Regions from separate parts of the Clostridium sp. CTA-19 genome, predicted to be linked through region 1. Evidence: riboswitches for the same ligand, from Rfam matches in the RefSeq annotation. Region 1 holds a riboswitch; each other region holds the start of a gene.
The links. Region 1 has a riboswitch for cobalamin ahead of hemA (glutamyl-tRNA reductase). Riboswitches for the same ligand answer to the same signal wherever they lie in the genome.
Positions count from the first base shown of each region.

Region 2: another riboswitch for cobalamin. It lies ahead of ACYUE0_RS01965 (DUF4430 domain-containing protein); the one in region 1 lies ahead of hemA (glutamyl-tRNA reductase).
Region 3: another riboswitch for cobalamin. It lies ahead of ACYUE0_RS15710 (ABC transporter substrate-binding protein); the one in region 1 lies ahead of hemA (glutamyl-tRNA reductase).

Region 1 covers NZ_BAAABH010000014.1:23,503-30,589, reverse strand. The annotation lists gene ACYUE0_RS09370 (hypothetical protein) at 1-670, opposite strand, end outside; cobalamin riboswitch at 913-1,086, shown strand; gene hemA (glutamyl-tRNA reductase) at 1,323-2,546, shown strand; gene hemL (glutamate-1-semialdehyde 2,1-aminomutase) at 2,581-3,864, shown strand; gene ACYUE0_RS09355 (energy-coupling factor ABC transporter permease) at 4,116-4,835, shown strand; gene ACYUE0_RS09350 (energy-coupling factor ABC transporter substrate-binding protein) at 4,837-5,118, shown strand; gene ACYUE0_RS09345 (CbiQ family ECF transporter T component) at 5,100-5,795, shown strand; gene ACYUE0_RS09340 (DUF2383 domain-containing protein) at 6,015-6,473, shown strand; gene ACYUE0_RS09335 (CBS domain-containing protein) at 6,818-7,087, shown strand, end outside.
Region 2 covers NZ_BAAABH010000002.1:164,842-171,928, reverse strand. The annotation lists gene ACYUE0_RS01980 (ABC transporter permease subunit) at 1-542, shown strand, start outside; gene ACYUE0_RS01975 (ABC transporter permease subunit) at 557-1,789, shown strand; gene ACYUE0_RS01970 (exodeoxyribonuclease III) at 1,986-2,741, shown strand; cobalamin riboswitch at 3,227-3,414, shown strand; gene ACYUE0_RS01965 (DUF4430 domain-containing protein) at 3,555-4,343, shown strand; gene ACYUE0_RS01960 (cell wall-binding repeat-containing protein) at 4,398-7,087, shown strand, end outside.
Region 3 covers NZ_BAAABH010000039.1:7,077-14,163, reverse strand. The annotation lists gene ACYUE0_RS15715 (FecCD family ABC transporter permease) at 1-452, opposite strand, end outside; gene ACYUE0_RS15710 (ABC transporter substrate-binding protein) at 442-1,356, opposite strand; cobalamin riboswitch at 1,511-1,684, opposite strand; gene ACYUE0_RS15705 (phosphotransferase) at 1,881-2,702, shown strand; gene ACYUE0_RS15700 (DMT family transporter) at 2,730-3,170, opposite strand; gene ACYUE0_RS15695 (DMT family transporter) at 3,182-3,604, opposite strand; gene ACYUE0_RS15690 (cyclic nucleotide-binding domain-containing protein) at 4,170-4,859, shown strand; gene ACYUE0_RS15685 (histidine phosphatase family protein) at 4,910-5,470, opposite strand; gene ACYUE0_RS15680 (Type 1 glutamine amidotransferase-like domain-containing protein) at 5,747-6,415, opposite strand; gene ACYUE0_RS15675 (YdcF family protein) at 6,498-6,854, opposite strand; gene ACYUE0_RS15670 (hypothetical protein) at 6,830-7,087, opposite strand, start outside.

The DNA of each region.
Region 1 (7,087 bases):
CAATATTTTCTTTTTCCTTTAATAAATCAGAATCCTCTTTATTTAGTAAAAAACCTTTTTCTAGTTCAACTATAGCATTTTCTATATCACCTAAAGATAATAATTCATTACATTTCTTTAATGACCATTCTTTAGATTTGGCACTCATTTTTTCAGCCATAGTTTGAGCTTCATTATACTGTTTATAATTTGAAGTTACTTTTTCAAACTCCTCTTTTGCTTTTACAAAGTCTTTTTTATCATAAGCTTCCAATCCATTTTTATAATGATTATAGTCCTCAACATAAAACTGCATTTTAGTATACTCTTCTTTGACTTTTTCTGACTTTTCAGAATAAAATTCAAAATAGCTTAACTCTTTAGTGGCATCATCAATATGACTATTTTCAATAGAATCATTTTCTAAATTATATTTAAATGCATCTAATTGATCTAATATGTATACATCAACCTTCTCCTTATGAGATTGTTTTTTTATATCAATATAAATCCCATGTGCACTTTCTTCATTTCTTTCTGTAAAATATTTCTTAAAATCGTTAAAGTTTTTTATAAATTCCTTCTCATTATAATAGATTTGTCCTATAAATATAATTGCAATAATTAATAATATTGTTAAAGCAATAGACGTTTTTGATTGCTTTTTTAGCTTTTCCTTAAAAAAATCCATATATATCCTCCTATTTAATACATATATTAACATTTTATATCTTTTTACTATCAAATTAATCCTATATTATTATAATGATATATTATTCAATTGTAAAATTAGCTAATTTTACAATTTATCTTAATAGTCTTTATTTTTTAATTATACATGTTTTTTTCTTGATTTGTCGTAATTTTGTATTTTTTTTAATTATAATCTTTCAAAATTGTTTTTATTGTGTTATAATTTGCTTGTACAATTTTAAATTTAATACTTTTTATGGTACTTTTAATAGTTTAATAGGGAAAGTGGTGTAAACCCACTACAGCCCCCGCTACTGTAACGGAGACGAATTTTAACCACTGAAGCTTTGCTTTGGGAAGGTAAAAGGAGATTGACCCGTAAGTCAGGAGACCTGCCGTAAATCTAACCACAAACCTTCGGGCGGAAGGAAAGTGTTGTTTATATAAAATATTTATGTATTTTTTGATTATAAACTCACTTTTGTGAGTTTTTTTATTGCCTATATTTAGGTAAATATATAAAACTTTAGTGCAATATAATAATAATTAATATATTTACACATTTACTTTATTTATAAGTATATAATACTAAAGTATTGTTATTTTAAAACTTAAATATTTTGTTCTTGTAATTAGGAGATGGTTTATACATGGTTAGGTTAATAGGGTTAAATAAAGATGTAACTTTAGATGTTCGTAGTAGATTTAGTATTAATTCTTCAGATTTAGAGAGTAACTTACTAAACCTTAAAAATTTTCTTGATGAAGTTATTATAATTTCTACTTGTAATAGAACAGAAGTATATTTTTCTTCTCAAGAAAGTAATAATGATTTATTAGTTGAGAAAATCTTCTTAACTTTAAATTGGGATATTAATGATATAAAATATACTTTTATTTCTACAGGGGAAAATGCTGTAAGACATATCATGGAATTATGTTGTGGATTTCATTCTAAAATATTAGGGGAAGATCAAATATTAGGTCAAGTTAAAGATGGATATTTTAAATCTTTAGAGCTTAATGTTATAAAAGGTCCACTTGAAAGACTATTTATTAATGCAATTGGATGTGGAAAAGAATTTAAAACAGAAACTATGCTTTACAAAATTCCTGTTTCTTCTTCTTCTATTGCAATAAAGGAAGCTATAAATAAGCAAAAACGTATCTTTATGATTATAGGCTTTGGTGATGTAGGTAAATTATGTTTTAAAAACTTACTTGTCAATGATAATAATTTTGATAGATTATATATAGCTTGTAGGGACATAGAAAAAGTTAAGAATGATGATTTAATTAAAAATTCTAATGATAAAGTTGAGATAATTCATGTAAACGATAAAAATAAATATTTACATAAAATTGATGTACTTATAAGTTGCACTTCGTCAAAGAATTTTATAATTGAAAAAAATGATGTTGAGGACATAAAAAATCTTTTAATTTTTGATTTAGCTGTACCTAGAGATGTTTGTAATTCTATAGATAATTTACTTAATATAACTGTTTATGATATAGATGAAATTCATACTATAGATGCTGAAAATAAAAAATTAAGAAAAACTTTAATGGAAGAACATTATTACATAGTAAAAAAATACATGTATGAGTATTTAGAATGGGTTAAGCTTAGATCCCTATCCCCTCATATTATGAAAATGATTAAAAAAAGCAACATAATATATAGCACCAGATTTAAAACATATACTCAAAAAAAATTTACAAAAGATAATGATAAGTTAGTGGAAACTCTTATCAAAAGCACTAGTAATGCATACGTTAATAGAGCTATTGAAGTTTTAAAAGAAGAAACTTTAAATGGTAAAGGCAAAGAAGCATTATCAATTATTGAAAAGATTTTTTGCGATATTTAATAAACATTGCATATAACTTAAGGAGGTTTTATTTATGAATTTAGAAAAAAGCAATCAAATTTTTAAAGAATCAGAAAAGTACATACCTGGCGGTGTAAATAGCCCTGTTAGAGCATTAAAAGATATGGGAATTACCCCTCCAGTAATTAAAAGTGGTAATGGTGCAACAATAACTGATGAAGATGGAAATACATATATTGATTTTATTGGTGCTTGGGGACCTATGATTCTTGGTCATAACGATGAAGATATAGTTAATTCTATAAAAACATGTTGTAGTGAATCTATAGCTTTTGGTGCACCAACTAATTTAGAATTAAAGCTTGCAAAACATCTATGCGAAACACTAGACAATATAGATTTAATAAGAATGGTCAATTCTGGAACAGAGGCTACTATGAGTGCTGTTAAGTTAGCACGTGGTTATACTGGAAAAAATAAAATTATAAAATTTGCTGGATGTTACCACGGTCATTTTGATGGGTTCCTTGTAAGTGCCGGTTCTGGTGTTATGACTGAAGGTATACCTGGAAGTGCAGGAGTTCCTCAAGAAAGTATAAAAAATACATTAATAGCTAATTACAATAGCATTGAAAGTATAACAGAAATTTTTAAAAAGTATGGACATGATATAGCTGGTGTCATTATAGAACCTGTTGCTGGAAATATGGGTGTCATAAAAGCATCTAATGAGTTTATGAAAAAGCTTGAAAGTCTTTGTAGAGAATATGGTGCACTTTTAATTTTTGATGAAGTTATGTGTGGATTCAGAGTTGCATATAAAGGTGCACAAACATTATTTGATGTAACTCCTGATATAGTTTGTTATGCAAAAATAATGGGTGGTGGACTTCCATGTGGTGCTTATGGTGGGAAAAGAGAGATAATGGAAAAGCTATCACCAGTAGGTCCTGTTTATCAAGCTGGAACCATGTCTGGAAATCCAGTAGTTATGGCAGCAGGTCTTTCAGCTGTAACAAAACTTTATAATCATCCTGAATACTATACACATCTTGAAAGACTAGGATCAAAATTAGAAAATGGTATGCTTAAAATTGCAAAAGAGAAAGGTATACCTATGACAATAAATAGATGTGGTGCAATGATGACTATATTCTTTACTGATATAGCTCAAGTAACTAATTATGATGATGCCAAAACTTGTGATACTAAATTATTTTCAAAACTTTATCTTCATTTGTTAAAAAATGGAATATACATTGCTCCATCTCAATTTGAAGCTTTATTCTTATCTGTAAAACATACGGATGAGCATATTGATAAATTCTTAGATGTATTTAAGAATTTTGAATTTTAAAAGTAATATTTAACTAATGTTTATTTTTAGTAGGGAACTATTAGGTTATTTTTAACTTAAAGTCCATTCCCTCGTAGTTCCCCTACTTTTTTTATATACATATATTTGTACTTAAAATAATTTGAGAATGATTTTTAATATCATATCTTAAAGTTAAATTTTTTTAATTTTTCAAATCAACAAAATTAATTTTAAAAGTTTATTATTAAAAATATTATAAAATTTATTATTAAAATATGGAGGGATTTTTTATGAGAAAAAAACATACTTTACTTTTAGCACTATTTTTATGCTTATTTATACCATATACCGCTTCTGCAATGCATATAGCTGAAGGATTTTTAAGCCCTGGTTGGTGCATTACTTATTTTGTACTTTGTATACCTTTTGTTATTATAGGTATAAAACAAATCAAAACTAAGACAAGCACTAACAAAGATTTAAAAATGCTTTTAGCTTTAGTTGCAGCCTTTTGCTTTGTTATATCAGCACTAAAATTACCATCTGTTTCAGGTAGTAGCTCACATGCTACAGGAACTGCTTTAGGTGCACTTATTTTTGGACCATTTGCTATGAGCGTTGTTGGATCTCTAGTTCTTTTATTTCAAGCGCTTTTACTTGCTCATGGTGGACTAACAACTCTAGGAGCTAATGTTTTTTCAATGGGTATAGTAGGACCATTTGTTTCATTCTTTATATACAAAATTTTTAAAAATTCAAATAAAAAAGTTGCTATATTTTTAGCCGCATTTTTAGGTGATTTATCAACTTATTTAATAACATCTATACAAATGGCTCTTGCTCATTCTGGCAGCGGAAGTGTAATAGCTGCATTTGGAAAATTCTTTGCAATATTTGCAGTGACTCAAATTCCACTTGCTATTGTTGAAGGAATATTTACTGTTATAATATTTGAGTTTATTGAAAAACACTCAAAAGAGGAATTACATACATTGGAGGAAATGATATAAGATGAAAAAGAAAAATATTATTATCTTAATAATTTTAAGTGCATTTCTTATAATTGCACCACTAGCTTATTATGGTTCTACAAGTGAATTTGTAGGTGGAGATGATCAAATGGAAGAAGTTATAGCTGAAATTGATGGTAATTATGAACCTTGGTTTAGCCATATCTGGGAACCACCATCTGGAGAAATAGAAACACTATTATTCTGTTTACAAGCAGCTATAGGAGCAGGTTTTATTGGCTATTATGTAGGTAGAAAGACTCAATGCTCAAAACAATCATAGCTTATTCAAAAATAAGCAAAGAAAGTCATAGGCATCCCTTGGAAAAGTTATGCCTATGCATTTTTCCTATGATTATTCTGGGATTTGTACATAAACCTCTTCCACTTATATTAAACATATTTATTTTTTTAATTCTTCACATAAAAGCTAATAATCCTAAAGACATAGTTTTAAAATTCAATATAGGTATATTATCCTTTTCCCTATTATCTTCAATAACATTGTTATTTGTCTATAATTTTAATTACATACTTGTAATTATTTTAAAAGGTGTTTCTGGTGGTATGTGCATATCTTATTTAACACTTACAACACCACTTGATCATATACTTTCATTAGTATCCAAAATAACTCCATTACAAGATATTTGCGATATAGCTAAATCAATGGAACTTTACATATTATTAATTAACGATGAAGCCTCAAATATATACAATGCAATGAGTTGTAGACATGGCTTTCATAGCTTTAAAAGTAAAATTAAAAACATGTCTAAACTAGCAGGACTTTTATTTTTAAATACACTTAAACGCTGGCCAGAAATCCAAGATGGATTATACAATCGTTGTTATTCAGGACGTCATTATTATGCTCAATGTACATCTAAATTATCTTATAAGTTTATGTTTATGATGTTTATGTATAATAGCATATTATTGGCTTTATGTTTTATCTAATGTAATATATGGAAGCAAAACTTAAATAAATTATTTTGATTTTATTTAAGCTTTGCTTTTTTATTTATATTCTTTCATAATAATATTAAATTTTCTATCTATCATTTTGAATCTAATTATGATTTTTTATGTATTATTGTCATAGATTTTTATTTTTTGCAAATGATATACATATATAATAAAAATTTTATTACATATGTTATATTAAGGAGTGATTTCATGAACACTAGAAATAATAATGATTTTGTCAATGAATTAAATGATTTTTTAAAAGGATTATATATGGGTATTGATTCCTTTGATAGTTATATTAAAAAAGCAGAAAATTTAGACGTAAAACATGCTTTTTTAAACATACAAAATGATTATAAAACCCAAGCCCAATGGTTTAGTAATAAAATACAAAGTATTGGTGGAACACCTTCATACTCTGTTGGCATTATTGGTAAAGCTTCTGAACTATTTAATGAATTTAAAAACGAAATTACAATTCATTCAACACAAGATCTTTTAGAAGAAGTATATAATGCTTGTAATATTGGATATACAATGACTGAAAAACATTTTAATGAATGTAATTCTCTTGATAAAGATACTATAAATAAAATCAATTCCATGCTCATAGACTATAAGAACCATCTTGACATTATAAAATCATTATCTACTGGAAACTATTAATTTAATTATACATTTACATAAATACAATCAAAACATATGGAAGAATATTGTATGGTTTTCATACAATATTCCTTCATATGTTATTCATATGTTCCTATATTTTATGTTAACTATTTAAATTAACTATTTTGTAACAAAAATGCCATTTAAATTGGTATAATATATTATATAGGGAAGATTTTAAAATTATATTTTTTAATACATAACTTGTCTTAAGGACAAGTTTAATACTTAAATGATTATTTATAAATATAGTAAAAATCTTTATTTATAAATAATTATTTAAATTAGGCATAAATAAAACTATAAATTTATTTTTAATGCCTTAATTGGAGGATGATTACATGAATATTGCTTTTTTCCTTACTCCTAAAAGTCAAGTAGTACATGAAAAAGTTACTGCTTCGATGAGAAGAGCCATGGAGCGAATGGAATATCATAGATATACTGCAATTCCTTTAGTTGATGAAAAAGGCAGATATGTTGGCACCTTAACTGAAGGGGATATTCTTTGGAAATTAAAAAATGATACTGATATTAATTTGAAAAATAGCGAAAAGGTTTTAATAAAAGAAATTCCTAGACATGTTCAAAATAAAGCTGTTTCAATAAAC
Region 2 (7,087 bases), on a different contig from region 1:
TATCTGCATTCTTATTAGCCTCTATAAGTATACTTATATTAGAAATTATATTTTTAATTATCATAGGAATTATATTTAACTTTGGTGATTATATGTATCCTGTAATAGTAGGAACAAGATACAATATAGATAAATTAGGAAATTTAAGTGCTATAAATAATAGCTCATATATAATTCCAATATATAAATATTTAATAAAATCATTAATGTTTCAATTTGTAGCTATACTTCCTATAATAGCATTATCATTATTAATATCAGAAGAATGCAGTACTAATGGAAGTAGTTTAATAATTAATGCAACGATAAATATTGTTGCATCAATTATAACATTTATAACTCCATTAAACTTTTTGAAAAATGTATATCCATTTTGGTTTACATCTTATAATAACAGTATTTCTATAATAGATGGTATTATAAATTTAAAATTAAGTACAACAAATATAAGCTTAAAATTAGGATTAATAGTGTGCTCTATATGGACTATTATTTTTTACTATATAGCCCATAGAAAATTTATAAAAAAAGATGTTGTATAAATGGAGGGTTATATATGATTAAGTTAATATCAATTGAGATAGATAAGCTTGTTAGACGAAAAAAGTTTTTAATAGGAGTAATATTGCTTTTTATACTTTCAATTTTTTTAACTTTTTTAGGAATAAATTTTCAAAAGAAAAATGGAAATACCCAAAGTACTATAAACTTTCAAAAAAATTATATAAAAACTTTAAAAGAAGAGTGTAAAATAAATAGTGAAAATGGGGAGTATAAAGATATAGATTCAGCTTATAAAATGATAATAGAAGATAGTCAAAAAGAAATAGATCATTTAGAAAATATGATAGATGAAAACATACCAAATAAAGAAAGATTAAAGATGAATATTGACTATTTCGAAGAACGAAAGAAAAGATATAATTTCTCAGCATCTATGGTTGAATATTATAATGGTGAAATTCTTGAAAGTCAATATTATATAGATAATAATATTCCTTATGATTTTAAAGGAGGAATAAATGCTGTAGATCAATTGATATATAATATAATACCTAAAATTGGAGAATTAGGATTGTTAATTATAGTAGCAGTTATGACAGCTGACATAGTGGCTGGTGAAAATAAGCCAGCTACTATAAAATTTATGTTAGTAAAGCCAATTAAAAGGTGGAAAATATTATTTTCAAAATTTATAGCAGCAATATTATCTATAAATTTAATAGTTATAGTAGTAGAGTTTTTAATGTTTACAATAGTTGGCCTTATATATGGTTTTGGAGATATTTCACTTCCAAACATTGTAGGAACAACTTACGAATCTATTCCCCCATATTTAATAAGGGAATTAAAAGAGTTAGTTATTCCGATAGTAGGAAGTAGTTATTTAATTTCAAATGGAATGTTTTTATTACAAATATTAATACTACAATTTTTAGTTGTAACAGCAACAATAGCATTCTCATTTTTATTTTCAACAATATGCAATGATAGTAATACAGCATTAGTACTTCCTATAATTTTTATAGTGGCTACTCAATGGATTAATATTATAAAATCTGGTCCTGATAAAGGTAATCCAGTTCCACCAGGTGTTTTAAATAAAATATTACCATTTATATTTACTTCCTACCCTGATGAATCTATTATTATATCAGGTAAGATAAATAAACTTTTGGGTATTACTTTTGTAAATTTAAATTTCTCCATAATAGTTTTATTAGGATGGATTAGTATTTGTTATATTATAAGTCATATTGTTTTTATAAAAAAGGATATGACAGCGTAAAACTAATAAAAGCTCCAACTTTATAAGGAAGTTGGAGTTTTATTATAGTATTATAAAATCATATTATTTAAATTTATACGTTTTTAAATCTATAATATGGGTTAAAATATTTTGTAGTAATTCTAAATTATAGTTATAATATGGTATAGACTTATACCATAAGTTTTAAATATATTAAATGAATGGAGCGATAATTATGACAAAGCTTATATCATGGAATGTTAACGGCATTAGAGCTTGTGTGAAAAAGGGATTTTTAGAGTTTTTTAAAGAAATAGATGCAGATATATTTTGTATACAAGAAAGCAAATTACAAGAAGGTCAAATAGATTTAGAGTTAGATGGTTATTATGATTACTGGAATTATGCAGAAAAAAAAGGCTATTCAGGTACAGCTATATTTACAAAAGGAAAACCACTTTCTGTAAATTATGGTTTAGGTATTGAAAAGCATGATAATGAGGGAAGGGTAATAACTTTAGAATTTGAAGAATATTATGTAGTCACTGTTTATACGCCAAATTCTCAAACTGAACTTGCAAGGTTAGATTATAGAATGGAATGGGAAGATGATTTTAGATTATATTTGAAAGAATTAGAAAAAAACAAACCAGTTATCCTTTGTGGAGATTTAAATGTAGCACATAAGGAAATAGATTTAAAAAACCCTAAAACTAATAAAAAAAATGCAGGATTTACTAATGAGGAAAGAGCTAAGTTTACTGAGCTTTTAGAATGTGGTTTTATAGATACATATAGATATTTTAATCCAGATAAAGAAGGAGTTTATTCATGGTGGTCCTATAGATTTAATGCAAGAAAAAATAATGCAGGATGGAGAATAGATTATTTTTGTGTATCTGAAGAGCTAGAGAAAAAATTAGAAAGCGTTAATATTCATACTGAAATATTAGGTTCAGATCATTGTCCAGTAGAACTTGTAATAAAATAACTATAAATAAAAATATAATTTAAAGAATCTGCCTTAAAACTTAAGTATATTTTAAGGCAGGTTCTTTTTATATAAAAATAATTTAAAATTATTGAATAAATTTAAATTGGAGTTTGTTTTCCTATAATTTTTAAAAAGGTATTTTAATATCTCAAATTTTAATTGTTTTTAATATAAAGTAATATTTTATTAGATTTCTTGATAGTAATTTTAGTTTTATAAATACTACATTGTTGTAATACATAGCCATATAAAATCACTTTTTAAAACCTTTTTTATAGTTATAATGTAATAATTATATTCATTATAACTACACGCAATTATTTACAAAAATATGAAATACATTAAATTTGTTACATTAATTTTTGGAATACTAAATAAAAACTTTAATTATTTTATAAAAAAACAAAAACATACAAAATATTCTAAATGTTTAAAATAAATGTTGAAATTGAAAAATATTTGTAATATAATGAGTGTGACAAGTTAATAGAGATGGGATAGGTTCTTTCTTAGCAATAAGAAAGTTAAAATGGAAAGTGGTTAAAGTCCACTACAGCCCAAAGTTACTGTGAAACTGATGAATCCAAAAATACCACTGAGAGATATCTTGGGAAGGTTTGGTAGTAAGATGAAGTTAAGTCAGGAGACATGCCTATACTGGATTGAATCTTTCTTGGGAGAGATAAAATATCATGGATTTGCAAGCATTTATAGAATTGTTGTTTTTATTTTGCTTGTATAAAATATGCTATTTAAGTTCCCAATGGGAACTTTTTTTATTGCAATTTTTTAAAGAGTGGAGGTGATTTAATGAAAAAAAATTATAAAATTTTTCTAGCTATATTGTTAACAGTTTTAATAGCATTTTCCGTTGCTTGGGGATGCGAAAGAGGGAAGATAACTACAACTACAACTGAAACTACTACAAATAAAGTAAAAAAAGATGATAGTAGTAGTAAAAAATCTAAAAAAGAAAATAAAAATGATAGCAAAAAAGGCTCTAAAGAAAAATCAGAAAATAAAAAAGATGATAATAACAAAAATGAAGATAGTGATAAAGAAAATAAACAAAATATTTCGAATGTTAAAAAAAATAACGAGGATTCATCACAAAAGGAAAATGCAAAAAATAATGATGATTCCAATGATAGTAGTAATAATACTTCAGATGTAGAAACTAAAAAGGAAGAAAGTCCTGAGGTTGTAGAGTCTAAACAAGAAGAAGATACCTTTACTATGATAATAGGAAAAGATATAAAGGGTTATACCGGTAAAAGTCCTCAACAAGTAAAAGAGTTAACATTAAAAGTAGAGGACGGTAAAAATGCAATGACGTACCTAAGAGAAAATACGGTTATGCAAGAAAATGGTGGATTTATTTTTGAAATTGATGGAATACACAATTTTTACCCTATACCTGAAAATCAAAAAACTCCAGAACAAAAGGCAAATGGAATTTTAGGAATAGACTGGTTTATATATCTTAATGATAAAAAAACACCAGTAGGGGCAAATGATGTATATGTAAAAAAAGGAGACATACTTTTATTTGATTTTCATGAGTGGGATAAAAGAGAATTTTCACCACCAGAAGATTAAAACACATAACTAACATTAAATAACAAGAATTTTTAATAAGGGGATGAAGGGTTTATGAAAAAGCTTTTTAAGCAAAAGCTTAGTATTTTATTGCTATTTTTTAGCATGTTCATGTTCTTATTACCAGTAAATGCTTCTGCTAAAGTAAATGAAAGCAGAATATATGGTTCAGATAGAATAGAAACTGCTATAAAAATAAGTGAGCAAGGTTGGAAAAGTGGTTCTGATTATGTTTTTATTGCTTATGGGTATGACTTTGCAGATGCATTATCTGTTACCCCTCTTGCTAAAAAATATAACAGTCCTATAATATTATCAAATAAAAATGGCCTTACAGAAAATGCAATTAAGGAATTACAAAGATTAAAACCTAAAAAGGCATTTATTCTAGGTGGTGAAAAAGCCCTTAGTGCTAATATTGAAACGCAGATTAAGAAATGTAATATAACAGAAACAGAAAGAATTTATGGTAGCACTAGATATGAAACTGCACTGAAGGTAAGTGAGAAACTTGGAACAAGTGACACTATATTCATATCTAATGGATTAAGTTATGCTGATGCACTTTCAGTTGCTACTATAGCAGCGCAGAAAGAAAGTCCAATTTTATATACAGAAAAAAATAACATTCCAAGTAAAGTAACAGAGTATATAAAAAAAGCTAACATATCTAAAGCATATTTTGTAGGTGGTACTAATGTAATAGATAATACTGTTATAACAGGCATAAAAAATAGTGAAAGAATAGCTGGAAACGACAGATATTTAACTAATAAAGAAGTATTATCAAAATTTATTAATTACATAAGTTATGAAAATGTCTATTTTGTAAGAGGAAATGATTTTGCAGATGCTCTATCAATTTCTCCAATAGCAGGACTTAAAAAAGCACCTATAATATTAACAAATAATAATTTAAATAGTGATGTAGAAAAAATTATAAATTCTAATATAACCTCTACTAGTAAATTAACTATAATTGGCGGAGAAAAAGTAGTACCTAGTAGTATATTAGATAAAATAGATCCAAATTTTTCTCAAACAAAATTATCAAAAGATAATGAAACTTTTGGAAATGTAGAAACTATTAAAGAAGTAAGAGGCGATATATTAGTAACTGGAAATAATATAACTATAAATAATGTTAAATTAAATGGAAATTTAATATTAGACCCAGGTGAAAAAGGAACTGTAAATATTAAAGGAACTACTTGTAAGAATGTAATTGTAAAATCTGGTGACGTTAATAGTATAAATTTAACTAATGTAAAATCAGATAATCTTGTAGTTGAAAGTAAAAGTAATGTAGCAGTAAAGCTATTTGAAGATTCAACTATAAAAAATACAGAAGTTAAGTCAAATGCAATACTTAAAAATACAAAAGGGGATTTTGGAACTGTAAAAGTTACAGGAACAAAGGACTCAAATTATAATATTGAACTTGAAGGAAAATTTTATAAAGAAGTATTAGTTAATTGCTCATCAAATATAAAGTGCGATGATGTTAAAAATATTAAAATTGATAGCAAAGAAAGTAACTCTAAAGTTACATTAAAAGGTAAAGTAAATGATATTAATATAATTAATTGTTCTAATACAACTTTAGATGGGTCAATATCTAATGTAAAAATAGAAAATTCATCACAACTTACAATAGATAAGAATGCTACTGTTAAAAAAATTGAAGCACTAGATAAAAGTAAAATAACTATAAAAAATGGTGCGAAAGTAAACTTAATAGAAAAAAATAAGAATGTTACTATATCTGGTAATGCGGATAAAATAGTAGACAACAATTCAAATAACGGTTCTGGTGGTAGTGGTTCTTCTGAAAAACCTAAAAATGATGAATTTAAATTAATCATCTCTAATGACGGAAATGAGATATTAAATAAAAATCTTAAAGTAGATTCTAAAAAAACAGCAATGGAATATTTAAAAGAAAATGCTGATATTAAAACTAATAATGGTTTTATAAATGAAATAAATAAAATAAAAAGTAAGCCATTGAAAAATTTAAGTGAATCTGAAAGAAAGCAAGGTTATCTAGGAGCAGATTGGTTTATATATTTAAATGGCAAGAAAACACCTGTAGGGGCAAATGATGTTTTTGTAAAATCCGGTGATAAATTAGAATTAGAATATAGATTTTGGGATTGGCATGATTTAGTAAAACCTGGCGATCCAATGAAATTGACAGTGAACGGAATAAACAAGAATGTAAAAGAAAATGAAGATATAAATATTGTAGTTACGTGTATATATAGACCTGTATATGGAGCTACTATAAAAGTAGATGATAAAGAAGTTTCAACAACTAACATAGATGGTAAAGCTACTATAAAAATATCTTCAGCTGGAAAACATACTATATCTGTTTTAAAAGAAGGGGTAAAAGTTGAAAACCAAATAACGGTGTCATCAAACAATCAAGGTGGTGGAACAACAGAACCACCAAAAGACGGTGATGATAAAGATGATGGTATTAATGAAACTGATAACGAAATTCAATTGTCAAAAGACAATGGAAAATTTGGTGATGAAAGTAAAATTAAAGAAGTAAATAAAGATATAGTAGTAAAAGGTAATAATATAGAAATAAGAAATATCAAATTAAATGGGAATTTAATATTAGATCCAGGTGAAAAAGGAACTGTAAATATTAAAGGAACTACTTGTAAGAATGTAATTGTAAAATCTGGTGACGTTAATAGTATAAATTTAACTAATGTAAAATCAGATAA
Region 3 (7,087 bases), on a different contig from region 1:
TTATCTACCTTGCTTGCAAAGGCAATTACTAAAAATACTGTTATTATACCAGATAAAAATCCTATAAACGGTAATGCTAAATTGCCTATAAACGGTATTGAAATATGTAAAACTATGTATATTCCTACACCTAAAGAAGCTCCTGATGAAACCCCCAAAGTATAAGGAGATGCTAATGGATTTTTTAAAACTGATTGAACTACTGCACCACTTACTGCCAATGCTGAACCCACTAAAAATGCTAAAATCACTCTTGGAAGCCTAATAACCCAAATTATTGATACATCTTTAGGCTGTATCCCTGGTTGTAGTGGTATATTAAATAATTTATTTCCAATTATTGAAACAATATCACTTATACCAATATGGGAACTTCCTATAGAAGTTCCCATACAGATTACCAAAAATACTATTGGAACAGCCAATATTAGTAATAATTTTTTATTTTTCATATTTGTCTGGATATATAGCTTTAGCCATTTCTTTTAAAGCTTTTACTATATTTTGGCTTCCACGTGATGATGCGTTTTGATTTATTAAATAAACTTGTTTATTCTTAACTGCATTAACATTTTCCCAACCTGGACGTTTTAAAATTCCTTCTACTGCATTTGGAATATATTCTTCATTTGTTAATATAACATCTGGATTAGCTGAAATTACATTTTCTTCACTAGGTGCAATCCAGCTATTTTCATTAACAAAAATATTTTCTCCACCTACTATTTGAATCATTTCATTTAAGAATGTATTATTTCCAAAACTGTATAATCCTGATGCTGATCCTATTTCAAAATAAACTTTTTTCTTATCTGTAATTGATTCTCCTACTTTTTTTATTTTATCTATTTCACTTTTCATGTCGTCAACAATTTTTTTTCCTTCTTCTTTAGTTCCAGTAAGTTCTGCTAAAAAATTGATGTCTTCATATACTCCATCTACGCTATCACTGCTTGGTAAGTATACAACTGGAATTCCTGATTCTTTTATAACTTTAAATGGATCTTCATTTCCTTCTTTATTATGACCTGAAGCTATTACAATATCTGGTTGTAGTGCTATAATTGCCTCTGCATCAGGGTTTCTAAAATCTATTTTAGTTATATCTTTTTTAATTCCTTCAACATCAGATGAATATGTATCAACCGCTACAAGTTTATCACCTAACCCTAATCCCACTAAAATTTCAGTATTTGATGGCGCTGTAGAAATTATTTTTTCTAATTTTTCTGGCGCTGTGAATTCATTTCCTTCTCTGTCTTTCATAGTTGTAGTTTTGCTTGAACATCCAACCAATAAAACTAAACTCATCATTGCTGATAATAATACCAATAGAATTTTTTTTGATTTATTCATAATTTTTCCTCCAAATCATATATTTATTAATTATTATATATTTATTATTTAAAATAAAAAAAACACACCCGTAGGTATGCCGTAATACACTAAATTATTTTACTCTTTAAATAAAATAACATAACATGTACCCTAATATTCCACCCACAGAGAACTATAGTACAATTAATAGGCAGGTCTCCCGACTTTGCTTCGTCCTCCATTTTACCTTCCCACAGTTTATACTGCAGTGGCTTATAAAACTTCGTCAGCTTCACGGTTACTGGGTCAGTTGAAGATTCTCACTTCATTCCCTATTAAGAAAAACACCTATAATATAATGATAATTTTTATAATTGTAACAATTATTATTATATTATGAACATATATCTATGTCAATGTCTATTTGTTAAGTATTTTTAAGTATTAGTTACAATTATATAATAAATATTCAATAATTTTACATATAAATTTGATATTCTTCTTATTTTTACAATAGTTATATATGTTATAATATGTTTATTAAATTTTGTGTAGGTGATTTAATGATACAAAACGCTAAAAATACTGTTAAACTAACCCGAATTGATGGGTTAAATAATTTAAATTATCTGTTAAGCTATGATGATAAAAGCTATTTTTTGAAATGTAATTTTAAAGATAAAAATAAGAACTTTTCTTATGAATATAAACTTTTAACTTTATTAGACCTTAACCACATATGTCCTAAAGTAATCTATAAAGATACTTGTAGCTACACTATAATAAGCGAGTTCATTTCAAATTCACGTATAGATGAATCTACTTGTACAGACCCAAAGTTTCTTTTAAGTTTATCTAATAAATTAAAAAGTATGCATAACCTAAAATGTGATTATATATATAATCCCTTTAATGAAATAAGAAAAAAACTATCTATACTAAAAAAACTCAATTTTAAATTTTCTAATGAATTTATATTTATAATTAGCAAACTTGACACTATTGAACCTATTTTGTGTAATCATATAAATTATGGTTTATGTCATAATGACTTAAACCCATCAAATATCCTTTATAAAAATGATGAAGTATTTTTAATAGATTTTGAATTTAGTGGCATGTGGGATATTTTTTATGATATTGCAACATTTTGTTGGCTGTTAGACGATAATTCTAGAAAAATATTTTTAATGTCTTATTTTAATAACTTTTCACAGGAATTACATCTTAAATTTAAAAGATATCTTTTTGTAGTTAAACTATGGAATATATGTTGGAGTTATGTAAAATCATTCTCTTCAACATCTGATTATGATTATAAAAAAGGTGGCGATCTTGTTCTTATAGAGCTATATAATGACTTAAAAGACGATAAGTATTTGTAAATACTTATCGTCTTTTATATATGTTTTTTAATTATCACTACATATCTTATTGTCTACCTTGGAGTTGTATAAAATTCCTATTGTAACTACCATGGCACCTAATATTTTATTAATTTCTATTTCTTTATTTATTAAAAAATCAATTATAATACCAGCTACTATCTGACCTATAAATAGCAATAGCATGCTATAAACCACAGGTATTTTGGGTATTATTATGTTAGAAGTATATACTATAACAACACCTATAATACCACCACAAAATACAAACATAGGTATATTTTCAAATTCCACCATAGATAATTCAACATTACTTCCTAAAATTAGAAGCACTACCATAGAACATAATAGTCCTACAATATAATTTATTAAAGTACTTTGTAATACTCCTATTCTTTTTCCTAACGATGAATTAATTACCATAGATAAGGTTGTTAAAACTCCACCTATTATTGCAAGTATATACAAGTTTTTTCCTCCTATCCTATTGTCATTACTATTAACCCTACTATTATAATAGTAAATCCCATTAATTTTTTAATATTAAACTTATACTTTTTCATTCCAAACAAGCCATAATGGTCTATAAATGAAGAAAATACTAACTGTCCAAATACAGCCAACGATGTAGTTAATGTAACACCGATTCCTCCTATTGTTATAATATTACTTAAAGTTAAAGCTACTCCTACAGCACCACCTAGAAATAAATATTTAGGAACATCTCTTTTAATGCTTACTCTTTGTCTTTTTATTATCATAATTAAAATTATTGCTATTAATCCAACTAAATGAATTATTATAAGGGAATACATTGATCCAACTTTACTTTCTAATTGACTATTAAACGTAATCATAACAGAAATTAAACTTCCTATAAAAAGTGCTAAAATATTATACATTGTTAATCACCCCAATACTATATAGAGACAAGCTCCAATTTAAACTTATTCATCAAATTTTTGTTATCAGTTGAGAAAAATAAGTACAAATATAGTTAGTTAAGAACCTAGAAGTTTAAATCTTCTCACATTAAACTCATATAAAGTTTAAAGATAATAGAAGCATAATTAAGTATTTCAATTAAAAAGAGATAATTAATAATTAAGAGTTCAGAAGGAAAGTAATACCACTTTCTTTTAATCTAATAATATAATTTGCTTTGCAAATTTATAAAAATATACGTTGAGAATTACTAGGAGCAAAGTGAATAGTAATAGCCACAACTGTTAACTATTCACTCTTAACTTTTAACTAAAATAATCTGTAAACTATTAGTATAATATTAATCTTAAATTTTCTCATTTGATAAGTTCATAAATTTTAAAGTCAGTTTGGAACCCTATAACTTAATCAAATTAGATATATAATATCAAAATAATAATCTATTATATAGGACAAATGTCCTATATAATAGATTTAAATAGAATTTTTTTAATTTTTGAATTATATAAAGGGGTGTTTTAGTTGAAAAAATCTAAAAACAGAAAATTAATAAATGCTTATTTAGAAAAATACTCATTAAATAAATACCTAAGTGAAAGTTTATCTTTATGTTGCGAACTTCATACATTTGATAAAAATGAAATGATTTGCACTCTAAATGAAGATATGAAATATATATATTTTTTAGTTAAAGGTAAAGCAAAAGTTTATACTCTTCTCTCCACAGGCAAGTCATTACTTATATGCTTTATAACCCCTCTTTCGGTAATGGGGGATATTGAATTTTTGGATAATTCAGCTGCTGATTGTTCTGTAAAAACAATTGAATCATGTCACCTTATAGCAATTCCTATTGATAAAGTTAAAAAACTTGCATATGATGATTCTGTTTTCTTAAGATTTATAATATCCTCTTTAGAAAAAAAGCTGAGAAACAATTCTATTTTTAGCTCAATAAATATGTTATATCCATTAGAAAATAGATTTGTAAGCTATATCTTATCCTTACCTATTAACAATAACAATACTGTTGAAATAGATGAATTAACCCATATATCCGAGCTTCTAGGTTCTAGCTATAGGCACTTAAATAGAGTTATTAGAAATCTTTGTGAAAAAAACTTAATAATAAAAAATTCTAATTTAATAACAATTTTAAATATGGATGAACTAAAAAAGTTAGCAAGAGATATATATAAAAATGAAAAATAATAGAAGCTATAAACTATTAAAAATAAATAGTTTATAGCTTCTTTACTACGTTAATTATTTATATATTTAAACTTAACAAAATTTTCACCTTCAAACTCTAACATAACAACCCACGGCATTATATTTTTTATTCTTTCAAAATGTTCATATTTAAAAGTTACATCATAATAGTTTATAATAGTGCTTAATGCTGTACCATGAGTTCCTATAATTATGTTATTACTATTATTTTCTCTTAATATACTCTTTAAAGCATTTATATTTCTTTGTTGTACTTCTAATAAACACTCACCATCTTCAATTTTATAATTAAAATCCTTCCACTGATTTTTTGCAAAGCTATCAAAATCATCTAGCCATTTATTACAAATTCTTCTTTCTCTAAAATCTTCTACAATATTAATCTCTAAATTTAACATTTGTGCCACAGGTAAAACTGTATCTATAGCTCTTTTATACGGACTTGAATATACTTTATTTATATCTTTATTCTTAAAAAGCTCACATAAACTTTCACTATCTTTAAGACCTTCATCGGTCAATGGTCTAGTCAGATCATCCAAAATTTTAAAATCTGGTTTTGCGTGTCTTACAAAATATATTTTAGTCATAATGATTTCCCCCTCTATATTGCTTTTTAAAACTACTATTATAATTATATTACCATAACCTCTTCATCCCCGATTACCTCTCTTGTTTCTTTAAAACCTATATTTTTATAAAATTTTTTGTAACAATATTTTTAGGTACATCACTTGTAAAAACTTAATTTTTCCTAACTTACACCTTAAATTCTCCAACAACTTCATGATAACAATTCTTCTATATCCTTTTTTATACTTTTTATCAATCATAAGTCTATTTAATTTCCATCTATTTGTGTCAGGTTAATCTCTATTAAATTTAGTTACATCCCCAATTAATCTGATTTTATCACTATCTAAAATTATACCTCCAGTATCTTTAATAGCATAAACTGTAGTTGTCTTTTCTTCTAATGCTTTTTTTATACAGTTATTTTCCATATCAGTTTCTGCATAATGAACCTCAATATAGAAATTTTCCTTTATTAAACCTAACCCTTTTAAATATATAAATTCAGGATAGTCTTTATCTGGGGATATATAATAATTATTTAATTGCATCAAAGCACCTGCACTTACACCTATAACTATTTTGCTTTCATTTATACTACTGAGTATATCTTTCTCTAAAACGTGCTCAACTGCCATATCTGGAAGTCCACCTGTTAAAAACACCACATCACTACTCTTTATTACTCTTTTCATATTATCTTTAGTATCTTCAAAATAATTGATAAAAGTAATATTTTCTTCACTAATACCTAAATCTATAAAAGGCTCAACTATTTGCTTATAATACTTACCTTTTTCCTTATTATACGCTTTTTCCCAATCTACAGAATTACATATAGCCTCATTACTAAAAGCAAAAGGAATAACTACAACTTTATTATAAGAATGTATATATTCTTCTATGGTCTCTCTAGCCCATTTTTCATGAAAATTATATTGACTTAATAATATATTCACCATAGTTCTTATTCTCCTTTTTACAATATCTTTTCATAGCTTATCTATTAATTTTAATTCAATTATTAATAGAATTTCATCAAATTTATTCAGCAAATTCCTTGATATACTCCTTAAATTGTGAGCCACATCTTGTTAACTCACCCATAACTCTCTCTATTCCTTTATCTGTTTTAAACCAATTACTCTTATTTATTCCCTGTACCTCACATGGACAAATTATCAATTCTGAATCTGGATATGCCCACTTATAATACATAAGACAACGCCTTGCATGAAAATTTTTACAACAGATTATTGCTCTTCTTATATTCAACCCTAACTTATCTGTAACCATACGAGATTTAAACGCGTTTTCATATGTATTTTCAGCATTATTTTCTTTTAAGATTGCGTTTTTATCAACACCATTTTTAATTAAAACATCATAAAAAAATCCCATTCTGTGTTATATGCATTATTATATTCATCTGTTTTTGATGATGGATTTGGAAAATATCCATACTTAGGGCTATACTTTCCAGAAGGTAAAATGCGTGGGGCATAATTATTTTTCCAAAGTTCTGCTGCTTTTTCCCCTAGTTCAGCATAGGATCCTCCAGGTATAAAAATAATATCTGCTTTTTTAATGTTATTTTCAAAAAATATAAAATTTGTTATATCATTTATAGATTT